Funiculus sociatus GB2-C1: one gene and its partner. The protein of the gene in region 1 interacts with the protein of each later gene in a pairwise test. Links are inferred from orthologs where the notes say so. Each region holds a gene or a part of one and is shown on either strand. Other genes may lie near its edges.

Region 1 (17,652 bases):
ACGGCGAGTTGAGCATGATGTGAGGCTAATTCGCGCGATCGCTCAATGCCCTTCGCTTCCATTATCAGCGCGATCGCTTCTTCTAAATCCCCATCCTGGGTAAACTCTCGCTCGATTAGCACCTCTAAGTAAGGTTTTTCTTCTAAAGCAAACAATACGGGTGCGGTGAGATTACCACTTTTTAAGTCAGACCCGGCTGGTTTGCCCAACGCTTCTGTCGAGCCTGTGAAGTCAAATATATCATCTACGATCTGGAAAGCCAACCCAAGGTGACGCCCATAGCAATACAAATTATCCGCCACTTCCGGCGACACATCGCTCAAGCAACCAGCAGCCTTGGCACTGTTGGCAATTAACGAGGCTGTTTTATAGTAACTTTTCTCCAGATAAGCCTCAATCGACAAACTCGTGTCAAACCGATTCAGCCCTTGCTGAATTTCTCCTTCTGCCATATCCATAATCACTTCTGAGAGTAGCTTGACCACTTCCAGGTTATCTAGATTTGCCAAGTACCAAGAAGATTGGGCAAATAAGAAATCCCCCGCTAACACAGCTATGCGGTTGCCAAACCGACTGTGAACCGTAGCCACACCCCGTCGTATTTCCGATTCATCTACTACGTCGTCATGTACCAGGCTTGCGGTGTGAATCATCTCTGTAATTTCTGCTAACCTTCGGTGACGTGGCGTGATGTCTTGATCTAGCATCGTAGCCCGTGATATCAGTAGGACAATTGCGGGTCTGACGCGCTTTCCTCCCGCCCCGAATAGATGTTCTGCCGCCGCATAGAGGATGGGATGACGCGCACCAACCAATTTTTTCAAGTTCTCCGTGAGAACACGTAGGTCAGCTTCAACAGGGGCAAAGAGGGTAGTGACTGAGGTCATGGATTAGCCATTCAGGCGTTAGTTACGAAATTTTACATTCTTGTCATTTATTTTAAGCTAATGATCCCGTACAGGGAAGGTTTTATTGGTTAGAAGATGCTGACCAAGGCTTTTTCTGAAATTGTATCGATTTGTAAAGTATATAAAAAAAACGGCTTTAACCACTGAGGATATTGTGTTACTCTAGTATGTAAGGATTTGAATAACTTCATAGACTTACTGAGTAGAAAAATTACAGGTCACGCTTTTGGTGTGTCTGTGATGAGTAGTTATGACGGTTTTTGGTAGGCAGTAGCATTTCTGGCTTCCTGCATAATCTCACAGTGCATTAGCGCTGGGGATAACAGCCGTCAGAAAAATGAAAGACTTGCGAGTAGCTTTCTTTATAGGGAGCTTTGCTAGGTGAAGTACAGTTGAAAATCTTAGATTTTCAACTGTACTTCTAGGGACTGGCATTAATCGATTAAAAATTTTAGGGGTCGGAAACGAATACCCAAAATTTTCATAGGCAGCAATAAGCTCAACCATAGCGTGAGCCAAGTTTGCTATTCAAAAGTTTGTTATAAAAATTCACCATCCTTTAGTTGTTAGTGACGTTATGACGTATAATGATATGCCTTTGATTATTCCCGTTCTAGCTACTGGTTATTTGTTAACAGTGTATCTGCTGTTGATTTTGGCGCAGCGGACTGTTAAGGGTGCAGGAAGAACGAAATCTGCGCCCTAGCGATCGCACTTACGGACAACAAGCTTGTTGTTAGCAGCCTAAATTCGACTGCTAACAGCAAGCTTAGGGTAATTGTCGGTGTAGCATTGCTGGTAAATAAACTTTTTCAACCTCTGGAGTGCAGCCGAGCCACTGTACGGACAGTTTGGCAAACTGTTCGGGACAGCCGCTAACCGCAAATCGAGTTGCCAAAGGAGGGCGAACATTTCTCAATCCCAATAAATCAAGCTCTTGTGAAGCAGCGGAAACTACGTGAACTGCTGGATCGCAAAGGTTAACCGACCTGGGCAGAATTGTCCTAAGAATCGGTGCCAAGTGAGGATAGTGGGTGCAACCGTAAACCAGCGTGTCGATCCGATATTGTAGCAAAGGTGCTAGGTACTCCCGCGCTACCTCCAAAGTATAGGGGTCATAAATGCGGTTTTGCTCAATGAGCGGCACAAACTCTGGGCAACCGACTTGCCAGACACAGACAGTAGCATCAACTTCTAAAATAGCGCGGCGATAGGCATTACTGGCAGCCGTGGCTGGGGTAGCAATCACACCAATCCGTTTACCCAGGCCAACAGCAGCACGCGCTCCAGGCAAGATGACCCCTAAGATTGGTAGGTCGAACTCAGACCGCACTGCCTCCAGCGCCAGAGCGGAACTGGTGTTGCAAGCCATAATCGCCATTTTGACACCCTGATCTACCATCCAGATCAGAATTTCGCGCACAAACTGCAAAATTTCAGCTTGAGAGCGGGTACCGTAGGGCAGTCGAGCCGTATCGCCAAAATAAAGAATCGACTCATTAGGCAGATGTCGGTAGAGTTCTCTCAATACAGTCAGACCACCGACACCGCTATCAAAAACGCCTATTCTGCTTCTTTGTAATATTTCATTGCTTTTTTGTCCATTTATGTGTCCTTCTTGTTTGTTGTTCATTTTCAATCGATCACTCCCCACTCACCACGAACCAAGGCTCTTAACCGAGGCTTAAAGATTTTGTTGAATGTACTGTAGAATACCGCGAGCGATCGCTTGTGCCATCTGACTCTGGTAATCAGGTGAGCCAAGTTTCGCCGCCTCTTGTCGGTTACTAACAAAACCAACTTCTACTAACACAGATGGCATAGAACTCTTTCTAAGTACATAAAATCTCGCCTGCCTCACCCCTCTATCTTTAGCATCGGTAGCCTGCAAAATGCTGTTGTGAATGCTTCGAGCTAAACGTCCGCCGCTAGAGTAATAGTAAGTCTCTACCCCTTGCACATCTGGACGACCACCAATTGAATTGGCGTGGATACTGACAAACAAATCGGCGTTTGCCCGTTCAGCCATTGTCACACGCGGTTGCAGGTCTACGAAATAGTCATCCTTTCGCGTCATCACCACCTGAACACCCTGCCGCTCTAGCAAAGCCTCCACCTGCCGTGCGATCGGCAAAATGACATCCACCTCCCTGAGCCCACCAACGCCGATAGCTCCGGGATCTTTGCCTCCGTGTCCGGCGTCTACCACCACCACCAATCGTCCGTTACGAGGGCGGGGGGAAAACTCTGGGGGATTATTAGTTTCCGGTGCCGGGACAGGAATTGTATCAGGACGGGGAAGCACCGAACTAAAGCGACCACGTTGCAGCTGTAGTGCTAATAGCTGGTCAGTCAGCTGATTGAGTTCCCCAATTTGCACCCCATCTCCCGGTTGCACCAGAACTACTACAGTACGAGGGTCTTGCTGTACAAGACGCACCCGCCGCACCATAGTCCTAGCATCTAGAGTTGGCCCTTTGACTCTTTCAGCCAGAGTCGCAGAAGGAATAGTAATTCGGTAGGCCCCAGCTGAGCCATCCCATTTACCAGTAAATTTTACAGACCGATCTGCTCTGATGAATAACTGAGTTCCGGAGAGTTCAACCGACTGAATCGTTGCCACCTCACCGTCGCGGCGCGTTGTTGGCGTTGTTGGCACCGTTCGAGTTGGGGGATTGAAAGGAGAAGGCTGATTGCCAGCCAAAGTCGGGCTTTCAATGCTTCCAGCAGTAGTTCCCTGCGGTAATAGGACAATACCGCCAAAACCGCTGACGCTTGCCTGCCAGTCGGGACTTTCCTTGGTCACGTTCATCGTCACGCGGACGACTGAAGGTGAAGTATCCACCTGAGATAAGAGAATGCGACTGACACCATAGCGATTCACCCGCGACTCTGGCGATGAGAGACTACGGGATATGGTAGCGCCTTGGATGTCAAAGGTAATATTGCGGCGATCGCTACTCCGCTTTACCTTAATAATTGAAGGGCGATCGCCATTCGTCCGCAGGAAAAACCCATCATTCGTCACCTGTATATCTTCAATTTGAGCAACCGACCCAGCTGGGCTGGCGGCTGCTTGACTGCTTAAAGATCGATTGAATCCAGACGACGGCGACAAATTTCCCAAAGTTGGCTTACTGGGAGAAGTTGGCCGTATCGAGGAGAACGAAGAATTTACCAGAGTTGGTCTAGCAGAAGAATTTGGTAATTGTGAAACTCGTTGAGGTTTTGGTAATTGTACCGACCACTGACTGGGGGAAGCTCCCTGAAAGACTACTTGCTCCGGATCAAGCGTGTAACCAGGGTCTAATTCAATTACCAGGCGAGTAACATTACCCTCAAACTGTCCCACCCGCAAACTGCGTAACGCCCCCGCCAACTGCTGAGTTACCGTTGGGCGTCCGAAAGTTGTACCAGGCAAATCGATTACCAGACGTGAAGGATTAGCCAAAAGCTGCGCTTTCGGCTGCACTCCATCGTCAGTCCTAAAATCCAGCCGGTTTTGATTAGTATCAAAACGCCACGAAACCAGTTTTGCCGCAAAAGCGGGAGATGTAACCAGAAAAAGGCTCAAACAACTGGGTAATAGCCAGTAAAGTCTCACTATCGTTTCTCCAAAAGAAAGGTAAAGACCGAGTTAAAGCGGTCTGTACGCTCTAGTCCTATTTCGGGTGCGATCAAGTCGCATCCGGGGCATGGCGTAGCCAAGTTAATGATTTTAGACTGGGTTGAACGATACCACGACTGCGGCAGCAATGCAGAACATTAAGCAGGAATGGCTGATTTTACTTGCCATCTTTGGAGATGCCCTATCGAACTGGATTCATGTATCGTAAATTTTTACCCCTGGTGTTTGGCAATTAAGTGTCCTTATGCTGCCCATCGCTACATCGGTTACTCAAAATTCTCTCTAGCGAGAAAACTTTTGAATTCATTGAGTCACGCCCCAAGGACGTTGAGACAATGACTTAAGTTTCTCTAAAAGCCTTTATTTGTTAGTTGTTCGTTATCTGTGGGTAGCAGTTACAGGAAATTGGGAATTGGGAATTGGGAATTGGGAATTAAGAATTGGGAATTGAGAAAAAGTCTTACCTAGTCCCCAGCCCCCAGTCCCCGCCCCCAGTTAATCACTCTCCTTAACCGGAACTGCGGGAGCCTCTTGAAACACAAACCTTAATAACGGGGGTGCTAAGAAGGTTGTCAAGATGACCATCATAATAATCGCGGCTTCTGTGGCTTCAGACAAAGCACCACTGGCGGAACCGACACCAGCAAAGACTAATCCTACTTCGCCTCTAGGAATCATTCCGACACCGATCGCTAATCGATTAATCTGGGGTTGACCAAATACTGCAAGACCAGTAACAACCTTTCCGACAATCGCCACTACGATAAGGAAAATGGCAATTATCAAACCCTCCCGGTTACTAGGAACAGCTGGGTTGAGTACGCCTAAATCTGTTTTGGCTCCTACCGTGACGAAGAAAATCGGCACAAACATATCGGCAATGGGACACACTTGCCTTTCCAACTCTTTACGCTTATCCGTTTCGTCTAAGACTAAGCCAGCCGCAAAAGCTCCGAGTATGGCTTCTAAATGGATGGCGGCGGCAAGATAAGCCATTATAAAGGCGAAGATGAATGCTGGTATGACCAAGCTACCGCGTGTCTTGAGTTTCTCGGCAATGATCACAAAAGATTTGTTGAAGACTTTGCCAAGCAGAATCGCACCGATCAAGAAAGCACTGGCGCTGATAATCAGATAGAAAACGTTACTTACGTCCACTTTGCCAGTTTTGGCAAGACTTGCCACCACTGCCAGGACGATGATACCGATCACGTCGTCTATGACGGCAGCGCCAAGAATAATCTGACCTTCTTTGGAATTAAGACGCCCTAGTTCTGATAGAACTTTGGAGGTAATACCAATACTGGTTGCAGTCAAAGCTGCACCCGCAAAAATCGCTGGCACCGCTGGAATGCCAAACAAGATCATCAGTCCCGCAGTGCCTGCGGCAAATGGCACTGCTACCCCGACTACTGCTACGAGTAACGCCTGGATACCAACATCCATCAGTTCCCTGAAATTCGATTCCAGTCCAATTTCAAATAGCAAAATGATCACGCCCAGTTCTGCCAGAACGGACACGACTTCGCTTTGGGTTTGAAACACGTCTACCGCTGCGTCGGGGCTTAACCCTCCAGTGGATTGGAGGAAAGACATAATTACAGAACTGGAACTGTCTGCGCCGCTTTCTGGAAATACCAGCAGATGCAGGGCGGAGACACCCACCACCACGCCTCCGACGAGTTCGCCTAAGACGGGTGGTAAGCCGATGTTGTTAGATAATTCTCCCCCGATTTTGCTGGCAAGGTAAATTACGACTAAACTCAGCAGTACCCCTGCTAGGACGAGTGGGGCGTTTTCTGCTTCTGGTGTTGCTGTTGCCAGCACAGGAATGGTTTTGTTCCAAAGTGGAAATGAGAATGGGGTGATAAAATTCACCCAGGCAGTTGAAACTATCTCCATTGGGTCTGCATAATTCATTCTTCTCACTGTACAAGCTTCTTTACAAATCCCTGCGTCGATTCGGCTATGGAATTGGAGTGAACTAGGCTACAAGATGATTGCTCTCAAGGGTGTGCGATCGCTCTTAGCGATTCTTCACTCAGCCTAATTAGTTGGATTTGAGCTTGGTTTTTATTATTGAGTATAAATACTTGTTTTACCGGCTAGTGCGATCGCCTTAAAAGTATCTTTAGTTCAGTTGCCAAAACTGTAACTGTTTACACTTTCTGGCTGCTGTAGTGGCACAGTGAGAACATTCAAACTGCATTACAAGCGGTTATGTCTGTGAGGAGAATCTATGAATTTAACCTTTGCGTCTAGTTTTTGGAAGCAGGCTGGGCTGATATCGTTAGTATTGAGTGTGCTTAGCTTGAGTATTGCTACAAGAGCTGTTGCCCAAGAAAAAATGCTGCGAACCCTGACTGTTAGTGGGCGAGGTGTCGAAAATATTCCCACAACTTTGACGCAGGTGCGGCTGGGGGTGGAAGTTCAGGGGAAAGTTGCGGCGGATGTGCAGCAGGAAGCTGCCCGACGCTCAGCTGCTGTGGTGGAGCTGCTAAAATCTCGCAATGTGGAGAAATTAGAAACTACTGGCATTAGCCTCAATCCGATTTACAGCTACGAGAACAATGTCCAGCGTCTAACTGGGTATAGTGCTACCAATATTGTCAGCTTTCGGATTGATACTCAAAAAGCCGGAACTCTTCTGGACGAGGCAGTTAAAGCAGGGGCAACCCGGATTGATGGTATAAGTTTTGTAGCTGATGATAGCGCGATCGCGTCTGCTCAAAAACAAGCTCTACGCGAAGCTACCCAAGATGCCCAAGCCCAAGCTGATGCTGTTTTGAGTTCCCTAAATCTCACTCGTAGGGAAATCGTCAACATTCAAGTCAATGGCGCTGTTGTACCGCCGCCACGGCCAATACCCATAGCTGATATGGCTATGCGGTCTGAGACTCTAGCAAAAACTACTCCGGTAATTGGCGGTGAGCAAGAGGTAGAGGCATCAGTTACCCTGCAAATTAGTTATTAATCTAGGGATAAAGCATTAAAAATTCAAAATTTAAAAGGGAAATTCTTCTTTTTAAATTTTGAATTTTTAATTTTTAGAACTCGCTATCGTTATAGCTGCCCGCACTAGCATCAGTGTCTTGCTTAGAACCCAATAGATCCAGGTGATCCACCTTAATGACGGGTGTAGAACGGGTAGCTCCTGAGTTGCGATCGCTCCAAGTATCAAACTTTAACGAGCCTTGCACTCCAATCAAGCTGCCCTTACGGACAAAGTTTTCAGCTACTTCCGCCGTTTTACCCCAAAGTTCTAAATTGAACCAATCCGGCTGGTCGTTATTGCGCGATCGTCTTCTTACTGCCAGCGTCAGCTTACACTTAATGCTCCCTGACTCGAAATACTTAACATCCGGATCTCCACCTACACGCCCTACCAGGGTTACAACATTTAGAGTCATAAGAATTTTTTAGTACATTTGTACTTACGTATGGTCAATTATACTTTAGCGAACTGAAATCTTAGTCTCAAATTAACTTTATCCTGATTTACTCTTGGACGATTAGAATCATGCTTGGAAATCAGTTTGAGGCAAATTTACATAAAGAATTCTTCTTCGTGACTAGACTCAGGATAGAAAACGTAATAGAATCCACCTCGGTTCCATTTCCGTTAAGATTCCGTCACACACAACAGCATTTCATTTTGGGGGCGTAGAAACGAGTGGGTCTTTTCAGTCGCTTTTCCTTATCCCGGGACATGGGTATCGACTTGGGTACTGCTAATACCCTGGTCTATGTATCCGGCAAAGGGATTGTTCTCCAAGAACCCTCTGTGGTTGCTATGGATATGGACACTAAAACCCCGCTGGCCGTGGGGGAAGATGCGAAAAAAATGTTGGGAAGAACTCCCGGCAATGTGGTGGCCTTGCGGCCCCTTCGCGATGGTGTCATTGCCGACTTCGACACTGCCGAGCTAATGCTTAAGCATTTTATCCGGCGGGTTCATGAAGGCAGAGCATTAGTCTCTCCTCGGATTGTAATCGGTATTCCTTCAGGTGTCACTGGCGTAGAACGCCGAGCCGTTATGGAGGCAGCATCTCAGGCTGGTGCCAGAGATGTTTACCTGATTGATGAGCCTGTTGCTGCGGCTATTGGCGCTGGACTACCAGTGGCAGAGCCTACGGGTAACATGATCATTGATATTGGTGGCGGCACAACTGAAGTTGCCGTGCTTTCTTTACAAGGAACGGTTTTAAGTGAGTCGGTGCGCGTGGCTGGTGATGAGCTTTCCGAAGCTATCATGCAGTACATGAAAAAAGTCCACAACCTGGTAATCGGGGAACGTACCTCTGAAGAAATCAAAATTCAGATTGGTTCTGCCTACCCCACCAGTTTTGATGAAGAGGCAATCATGGAGGTGAGGGGTTTACACCTGCTCTCTGGCTTGCCCCGAACTGTTACTATCAAGGGGCCGGAAATTCGCGAAAGTATGTCTGAACCGCTTTCAGTGATTGTGGATGCGGTGAAGCGAACCTTAGAACGAACTCCTCCGGAACTAGCAGCCGACATTATCGACAGAGGTATCATGCTGGCTGGTGGTGGTGCTTTGTTGAAGGGGCTTGATACGCTAATCAGCCACGAAACGGGAATTGTTACTCACGTAGCGGCAGATCCGCTGTCGTGCGTGGTGCTGGGGACAGGTAGAGTGTTAGAGAACTTCAAACAATTGGAGCGGGTCTTTAGTGGGCGATCGCGCAGTATGTAGCAATCAGCGGTCAGTGGTCAGTAGTCAGGCAAAAGTTGGAATGTTGAAACGTTGAAAAGTTGTCAGGCGACAACTTTCCAACCTTCAAACTTTCAAACGCCAATGAACGACGGACAACGAACAACGGACAACGAATAACAGACAACGAATAACAGACAAAAAGCTGATAGCTAAATGTATACACTGCGTCGCTGGTGGGTTCGGCACGGCATACAAGTTATGGTGGCGGGGGCAGCTATTGGGAGTGCCTGGTTCCTCCGGCAAACCCAAGGGGCAGCCATGTTTGAGGTTTACCAGTTGCTTACCCGCCCCTTTCAAACTGAAGCCCCGCCACAAGAGATTAGAGAGAATGCCCGCGTACAAGAATTGCAGGATCGCCTGACCGAACTGCAAAACCAAAATCAGAAGTTACAAGAGCTTCTAGGTTATGTACAACAAAGGAAACAGAAGGCGATAACGGCGCCAATAGTCGGGCGTACCCCGGACAATTGGTGGCAACAGGTCACTTTGGGACGTGGCACTGAAGATGGCATCCAAAAAGACTTTATTGTTATGGGTACAGGTGGCTTGATAGGTCGCGTCGTGGAAGCGACATCCCATACCAGCCGCGTCTTGCTGATTAGCGACCCTAGCAGTCGCGCGGGTGCGGTGGTTAGCCGCAGCCGCGTTATGGGTTATATTCGGGGCTACGGCTCTAATAGAGTGGTGATGCAGTTTTTTGACAAAGTGCCGGATGTCCGGCGGGGCGATGTTGTCGCAACATCCTCTGCCAGTAAACTGTTCCCTCCAGGCTTGCCACTGGGTCGCGTCGAGTCTGTAAATTTGGAAAAAACCCCGGCTCCTGAAGCAATTATTAAGGTGACAGCGCCGATTAGTTATTTGGAGTGGGTGGTAATATATCCCAAATAAATTTGTTTAGTTATTGGCTAATAGTTAATGGCTCTTGAACAATTAGCTAATCACAATTTATTAATAACTAATAATTAATAACTAATGACTAATGATTAAGGTTTCTAATTTGTCACCTTGGGCGCGTCAAATTGTCAACTGGGCAGTAACCGTTGGTTCTGTGGTGCTGTGCTTGCTAATCTTGCCGACTCGCCTACCTGGAATGGAGTTATTAGGAATTGCCCCCAATTGGTTGTTGATTTGGGTGGTGGCTTGGAGTGTGAAGCGAACAGCTGTTCAAGGTGCTGTAGCGGGTTTGGTGTTGGGACTGATCCAAGATGGAATGACCTCACCCGAACCCAGTCATGCTTTGAGTCTGGCCGTAGTAGGAATTTTAACGGCGCGGATTCAAAAGCAGCGGTATATTGAAGAAGATTTTATTTCTGTGGCGTTAATTGTGTTCGCGATGGCAGTTGTCGCGGAGACGGTGAGCGCAATTCAGTTCTCTATCGGGAGCGATCGCACTCTGGCAGCAATTTGGACTTATCACCAGCGCATCGCCCTCTCTAGTGCCATTCTCAGCAGTCTCTGGGCCCCAGTAGTGTACTATCCGTTGAATCGTTGGTGGCAGCAGATGAATTTGTTGCAGCAATCTTGAAAAGTTGCTAACTGCTAATTGTTTAACAATTAGCAGTTAGGCATTAGTCTAAGACTATTGACTTCTAACAGGTAATGTGCAACTGAAAGTAAGTCACTATGAATGCAAGTTGGCTGAAACTGCTGTAATCTTTGGCGAGAGCGAATGCCGCAAGTAAGAGCTATTGTGGGAATTGAGACTGCTTGTCCTGCCAAGATGTCGGCTTCGGTATCGCCTACCATCCAAGCTAATGAGCTTTCGCTGTTCGGCTGAGAGTGTTGGGCTATAGCTTTTTCTAAAAGTTGCGTTTTCACGTGGGCGTAGTTTACATAGGCAGCATCATCGTCTTCGGTTCCATAGATGCCACTAAACAGCCGCGCCAAACCGTAATTCTGCAAGATTTGGGTGACTTGGGATGAAGAGCGCAACGTCACTAATACCAGCTTAAAGCCCTGAGAATGTAGCAACGGCAGCGCCCAATTTACCCCAGGCTGCATCTTGTCTTTTTGTAACAGTGCTGGTTGATTCACAATGTTTACCACGCACTGCAAAAATATATCTATCTGCTCTCCAGCTAAGCCAGAGCGCATGGCAATTTCCACATCTGGGACGCGCTCTTGCTTCATTTGCCAGAACTGCTGTAATTTGAGCATTGTAATCGGCAGGATTTCATCCTGAGCTTGGTACAGCTCTTGAGTTTCACCTAACGCTAACTGATAAGTTGTGTAGTAGCGCCTAGAAACATCTACGATGGGGCCGTCAAAGTCACAAAACACCGTCAGTTCTGGGTAATACGGGGAAGTTGCTTGACGTTGGTAACACTGGGGTGGTTGCGAAACTGAGGGGGCTGTACCTTTCATAAGACGTTACAGATATCAACCTTTAGACACGTTTATTTACCTTAACAGGTGTAACATAAGTTTTTAGAGGATTTAGAAGAGAATTTATATTAGACATTTTTATAGAAATAACAAGCGATCGCTTGCGGCCTAGAAACAGCCTCCAGCATATCCCATCGCGATCTTATGCTGGCTTGCCCCTTAATTAATTAAACTCAGGTGTAGCCAGGACAGCAAACTCATGGATAAATTTCCCAAAGACGCCCAACAAGAGTCGCTTGTAACCCTCAATGATAGCGCCATGATGCAACGGTGCATAGAACTAGCCCTAAGCGCCAGAGGACGAACGGCTCCCAATCCCCTAGTAGGTTCTGTAATTGTCAAAGATGGACAGATTGTGGGCGAAGGGTTTCATCCGGGGGCAGGTCATCCCCACGCAGAAGTATTTGCGTTGAGGGAGGCGGGCGATCGCGCCAAAGGAGCCACAATTTATGTCAATCTGGAACCTTGCAATCACTACGGACGGACGCCTCCCTGTTCGGAAGCATTGGTTGCAGCGGGTGTGAGTAAGGTGGTGGTGGGTATGGTTGACCCCGATCCGCGCGTGTCAGGGGGAGGTATTGAGCGATTACGACAGGCGGGGATAGAAGTAGTTGTAGGAGTGGAGGAGGAAGCCTGCAAGCAGCTCAATGAGGCTTTTATCCATCGCATTCTTTACCGCCGTCCGTTTGGCATTTTGAAATACGCGATGACTCTGGACGGCAAGATTGCCACTACTACGGGACACAGCGCTTGGATTACAGGCATTGATGCTCGGAATGAGGTGCATCGTACTCTTCGGGGGTCTTGCGATGCTGTGATTGTGGGCGGTAATACTGTCCGTCGGGATAATCCCCACTTAACCAGCCATCAAACTGAGACTCGCAATCCTTTAAGGGTAGTGATGAGTCAATCTCTGGATTTACCCGCAGAGGCTCATGTGTGGGAGACAGGGGTGGCTCCTACTTTAGTCTTAACAGAGCAAGGAGCTAATCCGGATTTCCAACAGCTGCTGCTGAAAAAGGGTGTAACCGTGGTGGAGCTAACTGGGCTGACACCGACAAAGGCAATGGCATATTTATATGAGCAGGGATTACTTTCGGTGCTGTGGGAATGTGGTGGCACTTTAGCAGCACGAGCGATCGCAGAAGGAGCAGTGCAAAAAATTTTCGCTTTCATTGCTCCCAAAATTGTCGGTGGTAAGACGGCTCCCTCTCCGGTGGGGGATTTGGGGTTGGCAACTATGACCGAGGCTCTGACCTTAGAGCGCGTCCGTTGGCGCACAGTTGGCTCAGATTGCTTGGTGGAAGGTTATTTACCGTTAGTCAGTGGCTAGTGGCTAATAGCTAATAGCTTATTGTCAATTGCCATTAGCTATTAGCTAGGAACCATTAGCTATAGAAATATGCTCGAAGTTATTTTTGGCAGCCTGTTGGTTGGAAGTTTGGGAATGGATGCGGTGATGCTGAGCGGATGGATGCGCTGGCAGCAGGTGATTACACGTCAGCAAGATGAGGAGGAGGAAGAAACTTTGACTCGTTATGAATCTAAACAAGACTCCGCACCAGCAGAGTTGCTATCTTCTAACGGCGGTTCTGTGGGAGCATCCAAAGAACCGCGTATGATGGGCTGGGAATTTAAAATTGTGCGCGCCTCGTCTGATTTGTTTCGCAATTCAGCTATTTTTCAAAAGCTGTGTGAAGAAGAGGCGCAATCTGGCTGGATTTTGTTAGAAAAACTTGACGATCGGCGGGTGCGGTTTAAGCGAGCGATCGCTATGCGGGACATTATTCCATCGGAATCGCTTTCTTATGACCCTTACCGTAGCCATTATGGGACTAGGTTAAGGCGGCGTACTGGGGTTTATGCGATCGCAGCTGTTATTGCTATGTCTTTACCCGCTTATTTGGGCTATGTTTTGGTGTCGCGGACACTTGATAATTCCTCTCGGACTATCTCACCGCCAGATTCTCCCCCGGAGAAACTGTCTTTCCCAACGCGCCCTCCGGCTCCATAAAAGCATTCGAGACGCGATGTTCATCGCGTCTCTTTTTCTAATGCCGAAGAATTCTTTTTTCCATCAGAGCCTTCTAGTGGGTTTCTTGCCATACAGACTGACGCTCTTGAGCCAGATCCCGAATCAAGGATAGCTTAGAGTGCAGATAGTCGCTCATTATGTTGGCTTCATCGGAATTGAGCGATCGCTGTTGTTTTATCTGCTTGAGTAGCCACTGTACCAAGTTGGCATCGTCTAATTTCAACAGCATATTGGCCTGAGTGGTCTCAATTACAGTCCAAAGCTGACGTAGCATTGTGGGAGTCATACAGTCTCCTTTTCGCGGATACTTGTGCTTGGTGGTGGAATCGGTGGTAACTGGTTTTATTTGTACGGTGGGAGGAGGTGGTTACGGTTCGCCGCCTCTACTTAATTATTCCTTTAGTTTTCCACGATAACTTATCTGGTAATAGCAAAAATGCGATCGCACAAGTTGAAACAATAGTTACAAAATACTTAACAAAGTGAATAATAACTTGACAAAGATGGAGGGTAGGGGGTTTCGCTTTCTCAGTTTTCTCGCCGTTTCATTATCCCCTCTACCCCAGGCAAAGGAACTTTGGCTGTAAAAATCTGTAATAACTGTCGCTTAAATATGATTTCTGACCATACTCGATATTATTATACCAATAAATATATAACGCTACAAATCAGGCTAGCAAAAGGTTTCATCTGTTTTAAATCAGTTTTTGGTATTAGGGGGTTGTAAGCCAACTGCCCCATTCTCTTTCTTGTTGAGGCTTATAACTAACCTCGGCTTTATCCCTTTCGGAGCCAGTTGTGACACGTGATCGCCCAACTCCCAACACGAACGGGTATATGGATTTGCCACACTTAAAATCCTGAAATCGTCTACTGACGAGGATTTACCAATCTTGAATAGTATCAGGCGATCGCTTTGTTCTACTTCATCATCCCAACTGTTGCGTTTTGTAACGTTTTTCTAGCTCTCCCCCCTATAGCTCCATACCGTGCTAGTATCGTAAGTGAGAATAAGTTCGGTAGCAGCGTTTGTTTTTAGAATTGACAGGCATTTTCCTTTTAGTTTTGACAGGCTTGTCTCCGAAATCTAAATCTCTACAAAGCTTTGATTTTGGAGAAACTCTATGTCAATTTATGTAGGCAATCTTTCCTACGAAGTCACACAAGAAGACCTCAGTGGTGTTTTTGCAGAATACGGTAGTGTCAAGCGGGTTCAGCTACCTACTGACCGCGAAACAGGTCGCATGCGCGGCTTTGCTTTTGTGGAAATGAGTACAGATGCTGAAGAAACCGCAGCCATTGAAGCGCTTGATGGCGCTGAATGGATGGGCCGCGATCTGAAAGTTAACAAAGCCAAGCCCCGCGAAGACCGAGGTTCATCCTTTGGTGGTGGTGGTGGCGGCGGTGGTCGGAGAAACAGCAATTTCTCTAACCGCTACTAAGCTTTAAGACTAAACTCTTTTAGCCATATATAGATAGCCCCACTCCACTGTCAAAGTGGAGTGGGGCTATCTCTGTATAGGTTATGCCAATCTAAGAAACGATTACATCCCAGCCCAAGGGATAACACTGTCCGTCACTTTGTCACTGGCGATGGCTGGGCGAACATTCTCATACACATCAGGATACTTTGCTTGTAGCTGTTCTTCTCTGAGATTGGCATTAAGCACAGTACCATCCTGTGTGCTAACTGAGTATAGCAAACCGTTAGAATCTGAAGTGATGGTAATGGTGCGATCGCGCATAACCAGGCGAGTTATAGCGGTATGCTCTTGGGCGCGGGTTGCAGTAGCGAACAGGCTGAACCCTATTAGCAGGAGAGTAGCGACTGACACTTGAGCCATAATGTATCCTCTAATAACATTGGCTCAATGTTAGCGCTTATTACTTCGGACACAGTAGTAGCCTTATCAACTACTCTGCTGATGTACATTCGCAAATTACGACATTTAATTTGCGAATGTACAGAAAAATGGAGAATAGCGGATTTGAACCGCTGACCTCTGCGGTGCGATCGCAGCACTCTACCAACTGAGCTAATTCCCCTAATCTAAACTTAATTTTTTTGCCTTAGCTATTCTAACACTTTACTTTTAACCTGCGGTTGCCTGCGGTGTCGTGCGGGAAAATATTTGCTGCACCCGCTCCACTTCTAAGTCGGTAAAATAATCTACAGCCCAGTTAGTCCAACGCTGGAGCATATGAAACGGGTAAGTATGGGCTACCCCCACCACTTGTACACCAGCCGATCTCGCCGCTTGAATTCCGGCTGGGGTATCTTCAATTGCCAGACAATTAGAAGCTTTGAGGTTGAGGCGTTCTATCGCCAAGAGATACCCATCAGGTTCTGGCTTACTGGTGGTGATGTCGTCAGCAGCAATAATAACCGAAAAATGCTCAAGTAACCCGGTGCGATTTAACACCAATTCTACTTCAGTGCGGAGGGCATCGCTGACAATAGCTAGTTTCACCTCATGCAACCGCAGCTTTTGAATAAAGTCCTCTAACCCAGGATAAATTGGCAGTTCTTCCAACTTATCCAAAGCCTGCTGGTAGGCTTGAGCCTTGCGGTTCACCAATTGGGTTAAATAGCCGTCTCTGACTTCTCTGCCGCGATTTGTGAGAATCTTTTGTAGACAGGCGCGATCGCTTCTGCCTAAACAAAATTGTCGATACTCCCCCGGTTTTGAGCGCAGATTTTCCGAAATTAGAATTTCATCAATCAGATCCCGGTGAATTGCCTCATCCTTAATAATTACACCGTTAAAATCAAACAGAACTGCCTTCAAAGTCATGCCAATGTGCCATAAGCCGGGATACCCAAGCCCGCCAAATCTTCATTATCAGCTATGTCAGCGATCGCTGTACGCCGGGAATTCTGGACTGGGATAGGTTTAACACCTTTAGTTAATTGGTGTATCGCCCACACGTCCTGAGTTTGCACAGCTTCAAATCCTGCCGATCCCATCCAAGCATCGACGCTATCGGCGGCGTAAGCTCTAATATAAGGCTCCTCAAAAATTTCGCTCAACCAATCAACTTGGCGAATAGTTTTCTGATTCCCATCGAGTATTAAAACCTCTCCTCCAGCCCTCAGCAAGCGAAAACTTTCCCGCAGAATGGCACGCGATATCTCTGGTGGTGTCTCGTGAAACAACAGAGAAGCTGTTACCAAGTCAAAAGACGCATCGGGAAACCCCGTAGCCTCCGCACTGCCGTGCAAAAATTGAATATTAGCCTCAGCGTTTCTGGCTTTGTATTCAGACATTACCAGCATATAAGGCGATAAGTCTAAACCAATAACTTCCGCTTCCGGGAAAGCCTTTTTTAACATCAGAGTTGTGGAACCTGTACCGCAACCTAAATCCAGTATCCGTCGCGGTTGCCCACAAATTGCATCAACCAAGCTTTGACGTATCCAGGCTTCGTTAGGCGGCAAAACATACTGGGTAACGGGATCGTAGGAAACTGCCGCACCAGGGGTAAGATAACCGCCCTCTATGCCGTGGAAGTTTTGACTACTGTAGTAAGAAGGATATTCTAAATTGGGATTGCGGAAGCGATCGCTCTCCTTTTGCCAATCAACGCTTTCATAAAAACGCCGTAACCCTTTCTCATCAATGAACATCCGAATCACAGGTGCTAAGAAGCGCTCATAGATTGAGTTCTTGCCAACCGCCATAGGATTTCATCCGGGTAATGTGAATACCAGAGGAGCATACCTCCTCTTTACGAATCTTAATGTAACTTATACCTCAGAACCTCTGCCTGCGGGTTGTCTCTAGGGATGACAAAATTGTAATTTATATGTAGCATAAAAGTAATATACAACTTTTGCCGCAGCTATCCCATCTGAGTCTGCTTTATTGACGGGAAGTAACCTTGCGGCAATACGGATCTTTGTTTATAGTTGGCACACGTTTATGCCCTACGAAAAGTTAGAAATTTCGACTCCAAA
Region 2 (12,556 bases), on another replicon or contig:
ACAAGCAACTAAATTTATTCCAACCCAAAATTCCAACTATGCTCAAATTGAGGATATTGGTCGGAAGATTGGCAAAATAAAGTGATGTAAATGACAGAAACAAACTTTAAAATTGCAGAAAAATCGGATACTGAAACTCTCCTACAGTTTATACGAGAGTTCTACGAGTTTGAACACCTAAAATTTGATAAATCCATTGTTCGCACAGCGCTGGCGAATATTTTGCATGATGATTCTCTAGGACGAGTGTGGCTGATCCAGCATGGCGACGAAGCGATTGGCTACGTTGTCCTTACCTTTGGCTACAGTTTGGAATTTCGAGGGCGTGATGGATTTATTGATGAACTCTATATCCGAGAAAGTTATCGCGGGCAAGGGGTAGGCATGAGCGTAATTCAGTTTATAGAAACTGTTTGCCCTTCTCTGGGAATTCAAGCACTCCATTTAGAAGTCGAGCAGAAAAATACAGCAGCACAAAACTTATATCGGAAGGTTGGTTTTAAAGATCACGATCGCTATCTCATGACTAAATGGATAGCAAACTAAGCAGAGAAATGAACTCATCTGCGCCAGTATTTGAACTGAAAAACGTTTCTAAGCAATTTGGACGCTTTGAATCTCTCGCTGATATTAACTTGCAGATTTGGGCAGGCGATCGCGTCGCCCTGGTTGGTTCCAGCGGCGCGGGGAAAAGTACCCTGATTAGCTTGCTGAACGGCACGCTACTACCCAGCGACGGGGAAGTAAGGGTACTTGGTCGCAACCTCGCCCAGCTTCGCCCGAAGTTGCTGCGCCAAGTCCAGCGACAAATTGGTACGATTTACCAGCAATTTCATCTAGTAGAGAATCTGCGGGTAATTCACAACGTCAATGCTGGACATCTAGGGCGCTGGTCGTTTCTAAAAGCTGCGGCTTCGCTGATTTATCCAATGGAAGTCGAGACAGCAGCAAAAGCTTTGGCGCAAGTCGGGATTCCGGAAAAGCTTTATGAACGCACAGATCAACTTTCTGGCGGTCAACAGCAACGGGTAGCGATCGCGCGCGTCCTCGTGCAAAATCCTACCGCTATTCTTGCCGACGAACCAATTTCCAGCCTCGACCCCGAACGCAGCCGCGAGATTATGGACTTATTGCGCCAGTTGAGTGTAGAAACGGGGAAAACTTTAGTTACCAGTGTCCACGCGATAGAATTTGCCCGGAGTCATTACCAGCGAATTATCGGTTTGCGACAGGGACGTATTTTATTTGATACACAAGCAGCAGCACTGTCCGACGCAATGATTGAGGAATTGTACAAAACCAACAACTAATGCTATATCCATTCGTAAAAATTCCTCTGCGTTCTCAGCGCCTCTGCGGTTCAAAATCTTAACCGTGTCCCAGACAAGCAAAAGCAAACCAACTAGCCTCCCCAAGCGCCCTTCCATTTTTAACTGGCGTACTTTCTGGGGATTGCTGTTTTTGGCATCCTTCGTTTGGTCGTTGCACTCAGCTGGCGTATTTGAAGCGGATTTAATTAACGAAGGAGGCTGGAACCTGGTTTGGCGCTTTCTGGTTGCTGCTATCCATCCCGACTTCAGCCGGGAATTTCTCCAGCTTACTTTAGATGCCACTTTTAAAACACTAGCTTACGCGGTTTGCGGCACCTTCTTCAGCGTACTGATCGGTTTGGCGGCTGGTATTCTTTCTTCTGAAGTTTGGTGGGAATCGGTACTCAAAACTCAAAAAAGGAAGCTAATAACTCAATCGCCTTGGCTGGTGGTAAGAGGAGTTTTGGCGATTCCAAGAGCAATTCACGAGTTAATTTGGGGATTGTTTTTCGTGAATATTTTTGGACTAGATCCCCTGGTGGCGGTGCTGGCGATCGCTATTCCTTTTGGTGCTATAACTGCCAAAGTATTCTCAGAAATTTTAGACGAAACGCCCCGTCAGCCACTAATGGCACTCCTCAATAGCGGCGTTCCACCTCTGAATGCTTTCATTTATAGCCTGATTCCCCAAGCTTTTCTAAATTTGCTTTCCTACGCTTTCTACAGGTTCGAGTGTTCGATTCGTTCCGCCGCCGTACTGGGAATTATCGGTGCTGGTGGATTGGGGTATCAAATTTTTCTCAGCCTCCAGTCTCTGCGCTACGAACAGATGTGGACGTTTTTAATTGCCTTAATTTTATTAACTGGTGCTACCGATTTCTGGAGTGCGATGCTGCGTCGCCGCTTGGGTGCGCCTTCTCGCCTAGATTTGAACGTCTTAAATCTTTCTGGGCGCAAAAAGCCTCTCTACCAAAATGACCCAGTGGTAAAGGTGTCATTTCTGGGTACTGTGGTTTTACTAATATTCTCCTTCTGGTACGTCCAAGCTGATTATTCTAAACTTTATTCGCCGCGAACCTTTCAACTTTTGGCAGGAGTGTTTCAGGATGCTTTTCCACCCGATTTCAGCCAGCTGAGTCAGCTATTCGAGCTTTCTGCTAAAACGCTGGCTATGTCTATTCTGGCAATGGCTGGGGCTGGATTAGGAGGAATTTTGCTTTCCTTCCCAGCAGCAAATAATTTCCTGTTGTCGGGGGGAGTTGGGGAAAAAAGATCCCCCCAACCCCCCTTGATAAGGGGGGCGGGAGAAAAAAATCTGTTGTCGGGAGGAGTTGGGGAAAAAAGATCCCCCCAACCCCCCTTGATAAGGGGGGCGGGAGAAAATCTAAAAACCTCCTTTTTAAGGGGGGCGGTAGAGAATCTAAAACCCCCCTTAAAAAGGGGGGCTAGGGGGGATCTCCGGGGAAATGTTGTGCTGTTTGTTACCCGGTTCCTGCTGTTAGTTGCTCGTGCTGTCCCCGAACCCATTTGGGCATTAATCTTTCTATTTGTATTATTTCCGGGGATTTTGCCCGGAGCGATCGCGCTTTCCCTGCACAACCTGGGTATACTAGGTCGTCTAATGGCGGAAGTGGTAGAAAATTTAGAACAGCGTCCAATAACCTCGCTTAAAGCATTGGGCGCTACTGATTCCCAAGTCTTCCTCTATGGCATCTTACCCCGCACCCTGCCCCGATTTGTTGCCTACATCCTCTACCGTTGGGAAGTCTGCATCCGTTCTACCGTCATTGTCGGGTTAGTAGGCGCTGGGGGATTAGGGCGTTTGCTGGCGGAACAACTGAGTAGCTTTGACTACAAAGGTCTTTTCACCACTTTAATTGTCTTTCTCGTCCTCACTTTTTCGGTAGATTTAATCAGCGCCTCAGTGCGACGGTCTTTAAGGTAAGAACCTAACTAAGCTAGCTGCTGACAAAGTTGTCGGAAATGGTCGCCTCTTTCCTCAAAGTTTTGATATTGGTCGAAACTAGCACAAGCAGGAGAAAGTAAAACAACTTTAGCACCATGCTGCTCGGCTAATTCCGCACCTCTGACTACAGCCCTCTCCATAGTTTCTACAATTTCGTAGCTGGAATAGTCAACTCTAGCCAACGCTTTTGCAAACGTATCTGCGGCGCTACCAATCAGTAACACAGCGGCGGCTTTAGCTTGAATTGTCTCTATCCAACTGGTATCATCTCCAGCTTTGGGTTCACCACCAGCAATCAGGATGGCGGGATAGTTGACAGAAGCTAACCCGACTTGTGCAGCATCGTAGTTGGTAGCTTTGCTGTCGTTGATAAAGTCAACTCCCGCCAGAGTGCGAATGTGTTCTAGACGATGAGAAACACCGGGGAAATTAGCGATCGCGATCGCAATCGCCTCTTTCTCAATTCCCGCCAATCTTGCTGCTGCTACCGCCATCAACAGATTTTGCAGATTGTGTTCTCCCACCATTCTTAAAGCTGATGTCATCACAATTTGTTCGTCACCAGCCACCACCCAACCATCCTCGATGTAAACTCCCCCATCGCGATCGCCAATTAGTTTAGCTTTGCCTTTTACACTCGTCCAGCAAGCATTGGGAAAGCTATCGGGTGCATTCTTTCGCAAATAAGCATCGTCACCGTTGATTACTTGCTGGCGCGCCTGACGCAACAGACGCGCTTTAATGTCGTAGTAATTCTCTAAAGTTTTATGGCGGCTGAGGTGATCTGGTGTAAAAGTTGTCCAAACGCCAATTCTAGGAGCAATAGAATTAGAAGACTCAATTTGATAACTGCTAACTTCAGCAATTACCCAGTCGGGAGGAGTTTCGGATAACGCTAGTTCGCAGGCAGCATAGCCGATGTTACCGCAAGCCGGAGCATGAAAACCAGCGGCTTGAAAAATCGCCGCAATCAAAGCCGTTGTCGTAGTTTTGCCATTAGTACCAGTAATTCCCACCCAAGGACAAGACTGGAGATATCGCCACGCCAGTTCCATTTCTCCAATTGTCTCGATCCCCAACTCTCTAGCCTGGACTAATAAAGGTGCATCCCAAGGTACGCCAGGACTGACGACAATCAGCTGGGGTAATGTACCAACCAGTTCCAGGGAATAGCCAAGCTTAACAGTAATTCCCTCATCCTCAAGCTGTTGTTGCTGTTCGTGCAGGCTTTCGGCGGTATTGCGATCGCTTACCGTCACCGAGTAACCTTCCCGTTTTAACAATCGTGCAGCAGCAATTCCCGACTTTCCCAAACCGATAATATGAGCGATGGGCATAGCTAACTTGGCCGTACAAATTCCCTAGTTTCGCAACCCCTCATCATACCGCAATAACGGTATTTAAAAACCTCTTTCACTCTAATAACTTCCTTCTTTTTCTTAACTTCGCGCTCTTAGCCTCTAAGCGCAAAACGCAGGCTACGCCAAGGCGGTTCTTTTCTCCTCTACTAACTCTTCACAATTGCGCCAAAATCTGCCAAAACCCGCGCATGATTCCGCAGTAACCCCAACAAATTTAAACGATTCTTGCGGATTTCCAAATCCGCATCCATCACCAAAACACTTTCAGCACCATCAAAGAAAGTGCTAACAGTAGGAGCTATCTTACTTAAAGCATCTACTAGCTGCTGATAATTTCGCTGCTCTTGAGATGCTTTAGTTTCGGGAACTAGCTGCACAATTGCATCGTAGAAAGCTTGCTCCGATGATTTTTGAAATAATTCTGGACGCACCACAGCCGATGGTGACAACTCAACTTTATCTAAATCGCCTTGGGAAGCCAGACGAGTAGAACGGTTGACAGTTTCGTAGATTTCATCTAGCTTGCCATTATTGCGGATACTTTGGAGAAATAAAGCGCGATCGCGTACATCCAATAAATCCTTTAACGCCCGTTCTGTATACTCCGGATCGTTTTCTCCCAGTACCGCATTCACCAAGTCATAGTCAATATTTCGCTCATCTTGTAGCAAGTTACGGATGCGCTGTAAGAAGAATTCCTGCAAATTACGTAACAACTTCTCACCTTGATTTTTCGGATGTTTCACCACAAAATCTGCCACAGCTCCTTGCAGCAATTGATGCAAATTAATAGCTAAATCTGCCGCCCAAGTAATGTTAGCTAAATCTGCCGCCCAAGTAATGTTAAGAACAGCATTTGCCGCCCGACGCAGAGCAAACGGATCTGAAGAACCTGTTGGTAACATTCCCAGCCCAAAGATACTCACTAAAGTATCCAATCTGTCTGCCAGCCCCACAACTTGACTTGTTAGATTTTGAGGAAGTTTATCCCCGGCTCCTCGTGGCAAATAATGCTCAAAAATTGCTGCTGCTACCGCTTCTGATTCGCCACTAGCCAAAGCATATTTTTGACCCATTACACCTTGCAATTCTGGAAATTCTCCCACCATCTGAGTCACAAGGTCAGCTTTACAAAGTAAGGCGGCGCGTTGGATATTCTGCCGCTCATCCGCTGATAATTGCAGTTGTTCGCTAATACTGCTAGCAATTTTTCCCAGCCGTTCCACCTTTTCCCGTACCGAACCCAAATCTTCTTGAAAAGTGACTTTTTCCAGTTTGGGCAAATAACTTTCTAAAGGCTGAGATAAATCAGTTTTGTAGAAATACTGACCATCAGCTAAACGGGCGCGAATCACTCGACCATTGCCTTCAGCAATAATGTCTGATTTGGCTGGATCACCATTAGAGATTGTGATAAAATAGGGGATTAACTCGGTTTTGTTCTCATCTTTAAATACTGGAAAATAACGCTGATGAGTCACCATGACAGTAGTAATTACTTCTGGCGGTAAACTCAAGAATTCCGGGTCAAAGTTACCAATAACTGCTGTAGGCAATTCAGCTAAATTAGTGACTTCTTGGAGCAAATCTGGGTATATTTCAGAGTAGCCATTGAGCTTTTTAGCAGCAGCCTGTACTTGTTCTTGAATTTTGGTTTTCCGCGCCTGGGGGTCAACTTCCACAAAGGCAGAACGTAGACCATTGACATAATCTGAAGCTTGGGAAATTGTCACGAGTTCGGGGTGCAAGACGCGATGAGCGCGGGTTGTGCGATCGCTCTTAATCGTCTCGGAACCATTTACAATCTCAATTGGCAGCACCTGGTCATCCCACAAAGCCACCAACCAGCCAATCGGACGGGGAAACTTCAGATCCCCATCTCCCCAGCGCATAAACCGCTTCCCTTCTAATCCGAAAATCCATTGCCAAACCAGCTGTGTGAGAATTTCAACCGTTGGTCGTCCGGGGATGGTTTGGCGAACAAAGACAAAATCCCCTTTATCGGTGGGGCGAATTTCCAACTGATCGAGTTCCACCCCCAGCTTACGAGCGAACCCTTCTGCGGCCTTGGTAGGTTTGCCATCTTTAAACGCCGCCTGTGCTGGTGGCCCTTTAACTTCTTCTTCCCGATCCGGTTGCTGAGTCGGCAAACCTTCAATTAGCACGGCTAAACGCCGGGGGGTGGCGTAAACTTCAATTTTCTCGCTAGTGAGGCTATTTTCAGTAAGACTTGTAGGAATGCGCGATCGCCACTGCGCGATCGCTGCATCCACAAAATTTGCAGGTAATTCTTCTGTACCAACTTCCAATAAAAACGTACTCATAGCGGTATCTCTTTAACTATCAGGGGCTTCTGGGTTACAAGCCAGTTTAAACAGTTTACCGCGCTCCGAATCCAGATACTGTTATCCTCGTATTCTTCCAGCCTCCGACTAAGAACGGATGCAGCATGGCTACGCCTCCCCTCTTGCAGCCAAAAAAAACTGACGCCTAATGTGTTAGCTTCGCTTAACACATTAGGCATTCCCCGCCGGAGACTGGAAGGAGAGAAGAAATTCTTTTTTTGCCTTTTTATTTTTGGAACTGTAACTCATTCATAGCCGCGAAAGACATGAATTTGGGCGTTTCTGTCAAAGCCGGATTCAGCCCAAACCAGCGCCCCTGCTCGTCGCGATATTCAAAGACAAACATACTTCTAAGCAGACTCTGGTATTCTTTCTCACCCTTAAGAGTTTGCAATTGCACCACTTGAAACAACAAATCCCACTCCTCTTCATCAATGGCCAGCACCAAGTCATCGCGATACTCTTTAATCACGTTCTCTAAACAGCTGCGCGAAAATGGCGGATCTTCCTGCTGAAGACAACTGTAGAGTAATCCCAAGAGGTTTCGCACATGACCGCCGCTGACGCGACACAATCGGGCAAGGGTTTCCGGAGAATCGAAAATCTCTGTTATTAGCAAATGATGCTGCTCTGGCGCTACCTCTGGAAAAGCACGCGCCATCACCATTTTTCGCAGCAAAGTCATTCCCGGTTCGCAGTCACTACCATCTCGGTTTCGCACTGGTACCATTGGCAATACTTTGGGAGCAACCCCACCCCCCAAACGATTTTTCAGGGTTTCGTAATCGTTTGAGAAAATCAATGCCAGGGGTATTGTGTAAACTACATGGCAATTCAGGCGGCGTAACTGTCCGCCTCGGTCGATAAACAGGTACTCTGGCAAAAGTTTCTGCGAACCTGCTAAGGGGCGAGTATTATCCAGGCGATCCAGGTTATCGATAATCACCACCAACCCTTTTTTACCACGTCGCTTCAGTTCCTCGTTCGCCCGTTTTAGCAATTCTTCGTTGATAGCTTTCAAAAAGCCTTCGGTTCGAGGTTCCAGATACTGGCGTAATTGATCCCGGAGTTTGGGACTGTCTTTGGTTTTGGCGGTAATTCTGCCAATACCGATGGATAACTCGGCTTCAGCTGAAACGTCGATGGGAGTTTGCAGGATATCTTTAATTTCAGTGAACAGATTGGCAAAGTAACTGGGTTTTAGCCGAATCTGAATTTCTTCGAGGCTTTCGCTGACTTGACGCGCGATCGCCAGTAAAATATCGCTGATATCTACATCCGCCATGTCTAGTTCTTGACCAGACTCGAAATAAACTACATGAAATTTCTGTGCCTCCAAGTCGGCTTTCAGGCGAAACAGTTCTGTAGATTTCCCACAGCCGATATGCCCTGTAAACATCTGACTGGTAGGATCGTCGGGCGAAATTCGGGTAATAGTTCGCCCAATTGCCTCAATGATTTTTCCACCCCGTACAGAGGAAAAATCGATATAGTACGAACGATCCTCCGGCTTCGAGAAGATTAGGGTCTTGGCTGGGTTACAGGCTTTATAAAATCTAATTAAGTCCAGTTTCATTTAGACCTCAGTTATGTTAAGGGCATCCCTCTGGGTACCTCCCTTCTACTTCTACCGGATAGCTTCCCTTAAATTTCCCCTCTATGGGTTGGAGGGTAGCACCCCCCTGCACATAAATGTATTCGTTTTGGTATTCTTTTTGCGTATAAAATGTATGATATATGCCCTTTCTATGAGAGCGGATTACTTATTAGAGATAGGAATGGCGGGGCGAAGTTTAAACGCGATCGCTTTTATCCTCCAGCCGGAAAGACACAGTTTGTCTTTTTTTGCTACTCACTCTTTGGGCATCCGCAAGAGGCTGGTGTGAGAGGACAATCGGGTGAATTTCCATACCTACCCCAGTTCCTAGTTCCCCTCTGGTGCCGCAAGCAAAAGAAGAAAAAAGGATTTTGTCTGGGGATCAATCGAAAATTTTCTTGATAATCTTCCTAAAGTGATTCCATGATGGCTCTGACACGTTAATATCTAGACGTTGTAATATTCCGCTACACTTCCTGACGACCCGTGTTGAAAAGCGAAAAAGATTTCACATCACCTAGATGTAAGCTGGGATTACATGGGTTTTGTGATCGTTATTTTTTGCCAACGGTCAGATACTTTTGCCGCGATATTTCCCTCTCAGGTGGGAATGGGATCGACTCCCGATATCTCGGTTAAAGTTACGTAGGGTTATCAAGCTTGATAACTCCCCAAACAGAACTTTTTTTTGTTGAGTGCAGTACGTCTGGCGCACCAAAAACTCCGATTGAGAAGTTAGGATGACAAGCATCGCATCAGTATCTCAGACAGAATTGACCCAAAGACGGCAAAAGTTACGTCGCCAACGACGGATGAAATCTTTTCAGGCGGTTTGGCGAAGTCTATTCATCGCTGGATTGGCTGGCGGTTTAGTTTGGGTAACGACTTTACCAGCCTGGGTGATCCTAAAACCAGATCAAATTGAGATTGAAGGCAATAAAATTCTCTCAAAACAAGCGATTCAGTCGCTACTGTCGCTTTCCTACCCGCAGTATTTGCTGCGCCTGCAACCGGAAATTATTGCCGAAAAGTTGGAATTGCAGCCAGCCATAGAACAAGCCACCGTTACCCGGCAACTGTTTCCCCCCAGTTTGACTGTACAAGTTAAAGAGAGACATCCGGTAGCGATCGCTCTTTTAGCCCGCACTTCTTCCCCAACCAAAACAACACCTCGTGCGGGATCACCGCCCCAGCCCTTATCAGCTGGTTTGTTGGACGAAGATGGTGTCTGGATGCCCTTAGAAAGCTACGCCGGACTAAAGCCAACTATTCCCTTACCCACCTTAAAAATCATTGGCTATAGAGATGAATATCGCCCCTATTGGTCAGCACTTTACCATGCAGTAAGCCGCTCCCCAGTCAAGGTTTTTGAGATAAATTGGCAACAACCAGCCAATTTAATTCTTCGTACTGAGCAAGGAATGGTACATTTTGGTTCTTATAGTTCCCGATTTGCCTATCAGCTGGCTGTCCTCGATCGAATGCGCGATTTGCCAGCCCATCTTTCCACTAGCCAAATTGCCTATATCGACCTGAAAAACCCAGATTCTCCAGCCATTCAAATGAAAAAAGTCACCGCCCCCGTGACAACCAACAACCCTTAAAATCATAGGTGCAACTAACTCATGCTTAAGCCAGAAGTCGTCCCCCGAAATTAATTAATTCTTTATACTGCATTTTAAGAACAGCATCATCCTTCAGACAGTTGCCGCCAGACCTCTTTAGGAACGTCAATGCACCTATGACACTCGTTGGTTTTAAGGGTCAACTTACCCTATAGTTGACTCATATCGCTTCCCTAAACTGAAAAAGCTGTTTATTGACCCTTCCTATTTGCAATGACGCTCAATAGTAAACCAGGGCTTGACAATCAAAGCTCACATACCACAGGAAACGCTCTTCGTCCACTCTCCGTGGACAACGCCAACCCGTTTAACAACGCTGGGTTACATTTAGGTCAACACGATGCCAGCAAGACACCCAAGGAAGAAACCAGGAGTGACAACATCGTGCCAGGTAGCGTCGCCAAAATTAAAGTGATTGGTGTTGGTGGGGGTGGAGGCAATGCGGTTAATCGCATGATCGCCAGTGATGTAAGTGGCGTTGAGTTTTGGTCAATCAATACAGATGCCCAGTCACTATCGCACTCGTTAGCCCCCAGACGCTTGCAAATGGGACAAAAATTGACACGAGGTTTGGGTGCTGGCGGCAATCCTGCCATCGGGCAAAAGGCAGCAGAAGAATCGCGGGACGAAATCGCTCATGCCCTAGAAAACACCGATTTGGTGTTCATCACCGCTGGTATGGGCGGCGGTACGGGTACTGGCGCTGCCCCCGTTGTCGCGGAAGTGGCTAAAGAAATGGGAGCATTGACGGTGGGTGTTGTCACTCGTCCTTTCACCTTCGAGGGACGCCGCCGCACTTCTCAGGCAGATGAAGGCATTGCCGCTTTGCAAAGTCGGGTGGACACCCTAATCGTGATCCCCAACAATAAGTTGTTGTCGGTAATTCAAGAACAAACGCCAGTACAAGAAGCCTTCCTAATGGCAGATGACATTCTGCGCCAGGGTGTGCAGGGGATATCTGATATTATTACTATCCCCGGCCTGGTAAATGTTGACTTTGCCGATGTGCGCGCAGTGATGGCAGATGCGGGATCGGCGATGATGGGAATCGGTGTTGGCTCTGGGAAATCAAGAGCCAGAGAAGCCGCAGTTGCCGCAATTTCTTCCCCCTTGCTAGAGTCCTCGATTGAAGGAGCTAGAGGTGTAGTATTTAACATTACAGGCGGCAGCGACTTGACGCTACACGAGGTGAACGCCGCAGCGGAAACAATCTATGAGGTTGTCGATCCCAACGCTAACATCATCTTTGGAGCTGTGATTGATGACAGGCTGCAAGGCGAGGTGAGAATTACCGTTATTGCTACGGGATTTAGTGGAGAAGTTCAGTCCACACCAGCAGCGAGAGAAACGCGCACTCCCAGACAACCGCAGCGCCCAGTGGCACCAACACCAGTTCCTCCACCCACGCCTACTTATGAGCCTAGGCCAGAAGCTGGCTCTGGATTGGATATTCCAGACTTTCTCCGCAGACGCCGTCCACCACAACGTTAGAAGAATTAAAAATTAAAAATAAAGCATTAAAAATCAAAAATTTTTAATCTTTAATTTTTAATTTTTAATAATTGGTGGGAAATTTATTAGCAGGATGCGACATTCTTGGACACTGCCAAGAGCGCTGTAGGTTTAGCTATTTGTACAATCTATATTTTTAAGGCGGAATCGGGTCAATTTAATCGCAATATGAGGTAACAAGTAATAGGTAACAGGTAATGAATACTACTTACGATGTACTTGATTCCCCCAATTACCTTTTTACCAATTACCAATTTCTAATATGAGTGTTACAGACAAATCAAGCGTTCCTGTTGCTCTTACCATCGCTGGTTCCGATAGTGGCGGCGGTGCGGGTATTCAAGCTGATTTACGAACGTTTGCCTTTCACTGCGTTCATGGCACCAGTGCTATAACTTGCGTGACGGCTCAGAATACGGTCTTGGTGACGCGGGTTGATGCTCTACCTGTAGATGCGGTTGTCGCTCAGATTGAGGCGGTGGTGACGGATATCGGCGTGCAAGCAGTGAAAACGGGAATGTTGCTCACAGCGGAAATTATCGCGGCTGTGGCGCAGCAGGTGGAAGTTATGAAACTTAATAATTTAGTGGTAGATCCGGTAATGGTATCGCGCACGGGCGCTGTGTTGATTAACGATGAGGCTGTGGCAACTTTACAGAATGTCTTGATCCCCAAGGCAACGATTGTGACACCGAACCGCTACGAAGCTCAACTATTGAGCGGTTTACAGCTTCATACTCTAGATGATATGCGGGCTGCTGCCCAACGCATCCATCAGCTGGGAGCAAAGGCTGTATTGGTCAAGGGAGGAGGAATGCAGGGAAATTTACGCGGCGTTGA

What was found.
Region 2: the proteins of NDI42_RS07455 (region 1) and ftsZ interact in binary tests that used the Escherichia coli proteins (3 or more experiments, as listed by UniProt). The link is inferred for Funiculus sociatus GB2-C1 from one-to-one orthologs.

The regions. Positions count from the first base shown.
Region 1 is NZ_JAMPKJ010000010.1:72,236-89,887, reverse strand. Bases 7,393-10,249 are described here. They hold NDI42_RS07455 (rod shape-determining protein), read left to right. Parts: upstream 7,393-8,245; coding sequence 8,246-9,253; downstream 9,254-10,249. Other genes in these bases: mreC (rod shape-determining protein MreC), read left to right, coding at 9,428-10,162; NDI42_RS07460 (single-stranded DNA-binding protein), read right to left, coding at 7,584-7,946; NDI42_RS07465 (SIMPL domain-containing protein), read left to right, coding at 7,393-7,510. Also shown: sds (solanesyl diphosphate synthase), read right to left, coding at 1-887; NDI42_RS07485 (hypothetical protein), read left to right, coding at 1,486-1,614; murI (glutamate racemase), read right to left, coding at 1,678-2,541; NDI42_RS07475 (N-acetylmuramoyl-L-alanine amidase), read right to left, coding at 2,593-4,512; NDI42_RS07470 (cation:proton antiporter domain-containing protein), read right to left, coding at 5,032-6,438; more of NDI42_RS07465, read left to right, coding at 6,776-7,392; rod shape-determining protein MreD, read left to right, coding at 10,254-10,799; NDI42_RS07440 (HAD family hydrolase), read right to left, coding at 10,829-11,638; bifunctional diaminohydroxyphosphoribosylaminopyrimidine deaminase/5-amino-6-(5-phosphoribosylamino)uracil reductase RibD, read left to right, coding at 11,859-12,992; NDI42_RS07430 (hypothetical protein), read left to right, coding at 13,062-13,673; NDI42_RS07425 (hypothetical protein), read right to left, coding at 13,747-13,980; rbp (RNA-binding regulator), read left to right, coding at 14,819-15,136; NDI42_RS07415 (hypothetical protein), read right to left, coding at 15,239-15,538; NDI42_RS07405 (HAD family hydrolase), read right to left, coding at 15,788-16,489; NDI42_RS07400 (class I SAM-dependent methyltransferase), read right to left, coding at 16,486-17,376; NDI42_RS07395 (RtcB family protein), read left to right, coding at 17,618-17,652. UniProt on the Escherichia coli protein: Forms membrane-associated dynamic filaments that are essential for cell shape determination. Acts by regulating cell wall synthesis and cell elongation, and thus cell shape.
Region 2 is NZ_JAMPKJ010000004.1:73,867-86,422, reverse strand. What follows is about bases 9,648-12,556. They hold ftsZ (cell division protein FtsZ), read left to right. Parts: upstream 9,648-10,417; coding sequence 10,418-11,695; downstream 11,696-12,556. Other genes in these bases: thiD (bifunctional hydroxymethylpyrimidine kinase/phosphomethylpyrimidine kinase), read left to right, coding at 11,979-12,556; NDI42_RS03500 (cell division protein FtsQ/DivIB), read left to right, coding at 9,648-10,183. In the rest of the region: NDI42_RS03535 (putative selenate ABC transporter substrate-binding protein), read left to right, coding at 1-85; NDI42_RS03530 (GNAT family N-acetyltransferase), read left to right, coding at 91-546; NDI42_RS03525 (phosphonate ABC transporter ATP-binding protein), read left to right, coding at 555-1,310; NDI42_RS03520 (PhnE/PtxC family ABC transporter permease), read left to right, coding at 1,375-3,255; murD (UDP-N-acetylmuramoyl-L-alanine--D-glutamate ligase), read right to left, coding at 3,264-4,613; glyS (glycine--tRNA ligase subunit beta), read right to left, coding at 4,784-6,961; NDI42_RS03505 (P-loop NTPase fold protein), read right to left, coding at 7,209-8,558; more of NDI42_RS03500, read left to right, coding at 9,320-9,647. UniProt on the Escherichia coli protein: Essential cell division protein that forms a contractile ring structure (Z ring) at the future cell division site. The regulation of the ring assembly controls the timing and the location of cell division.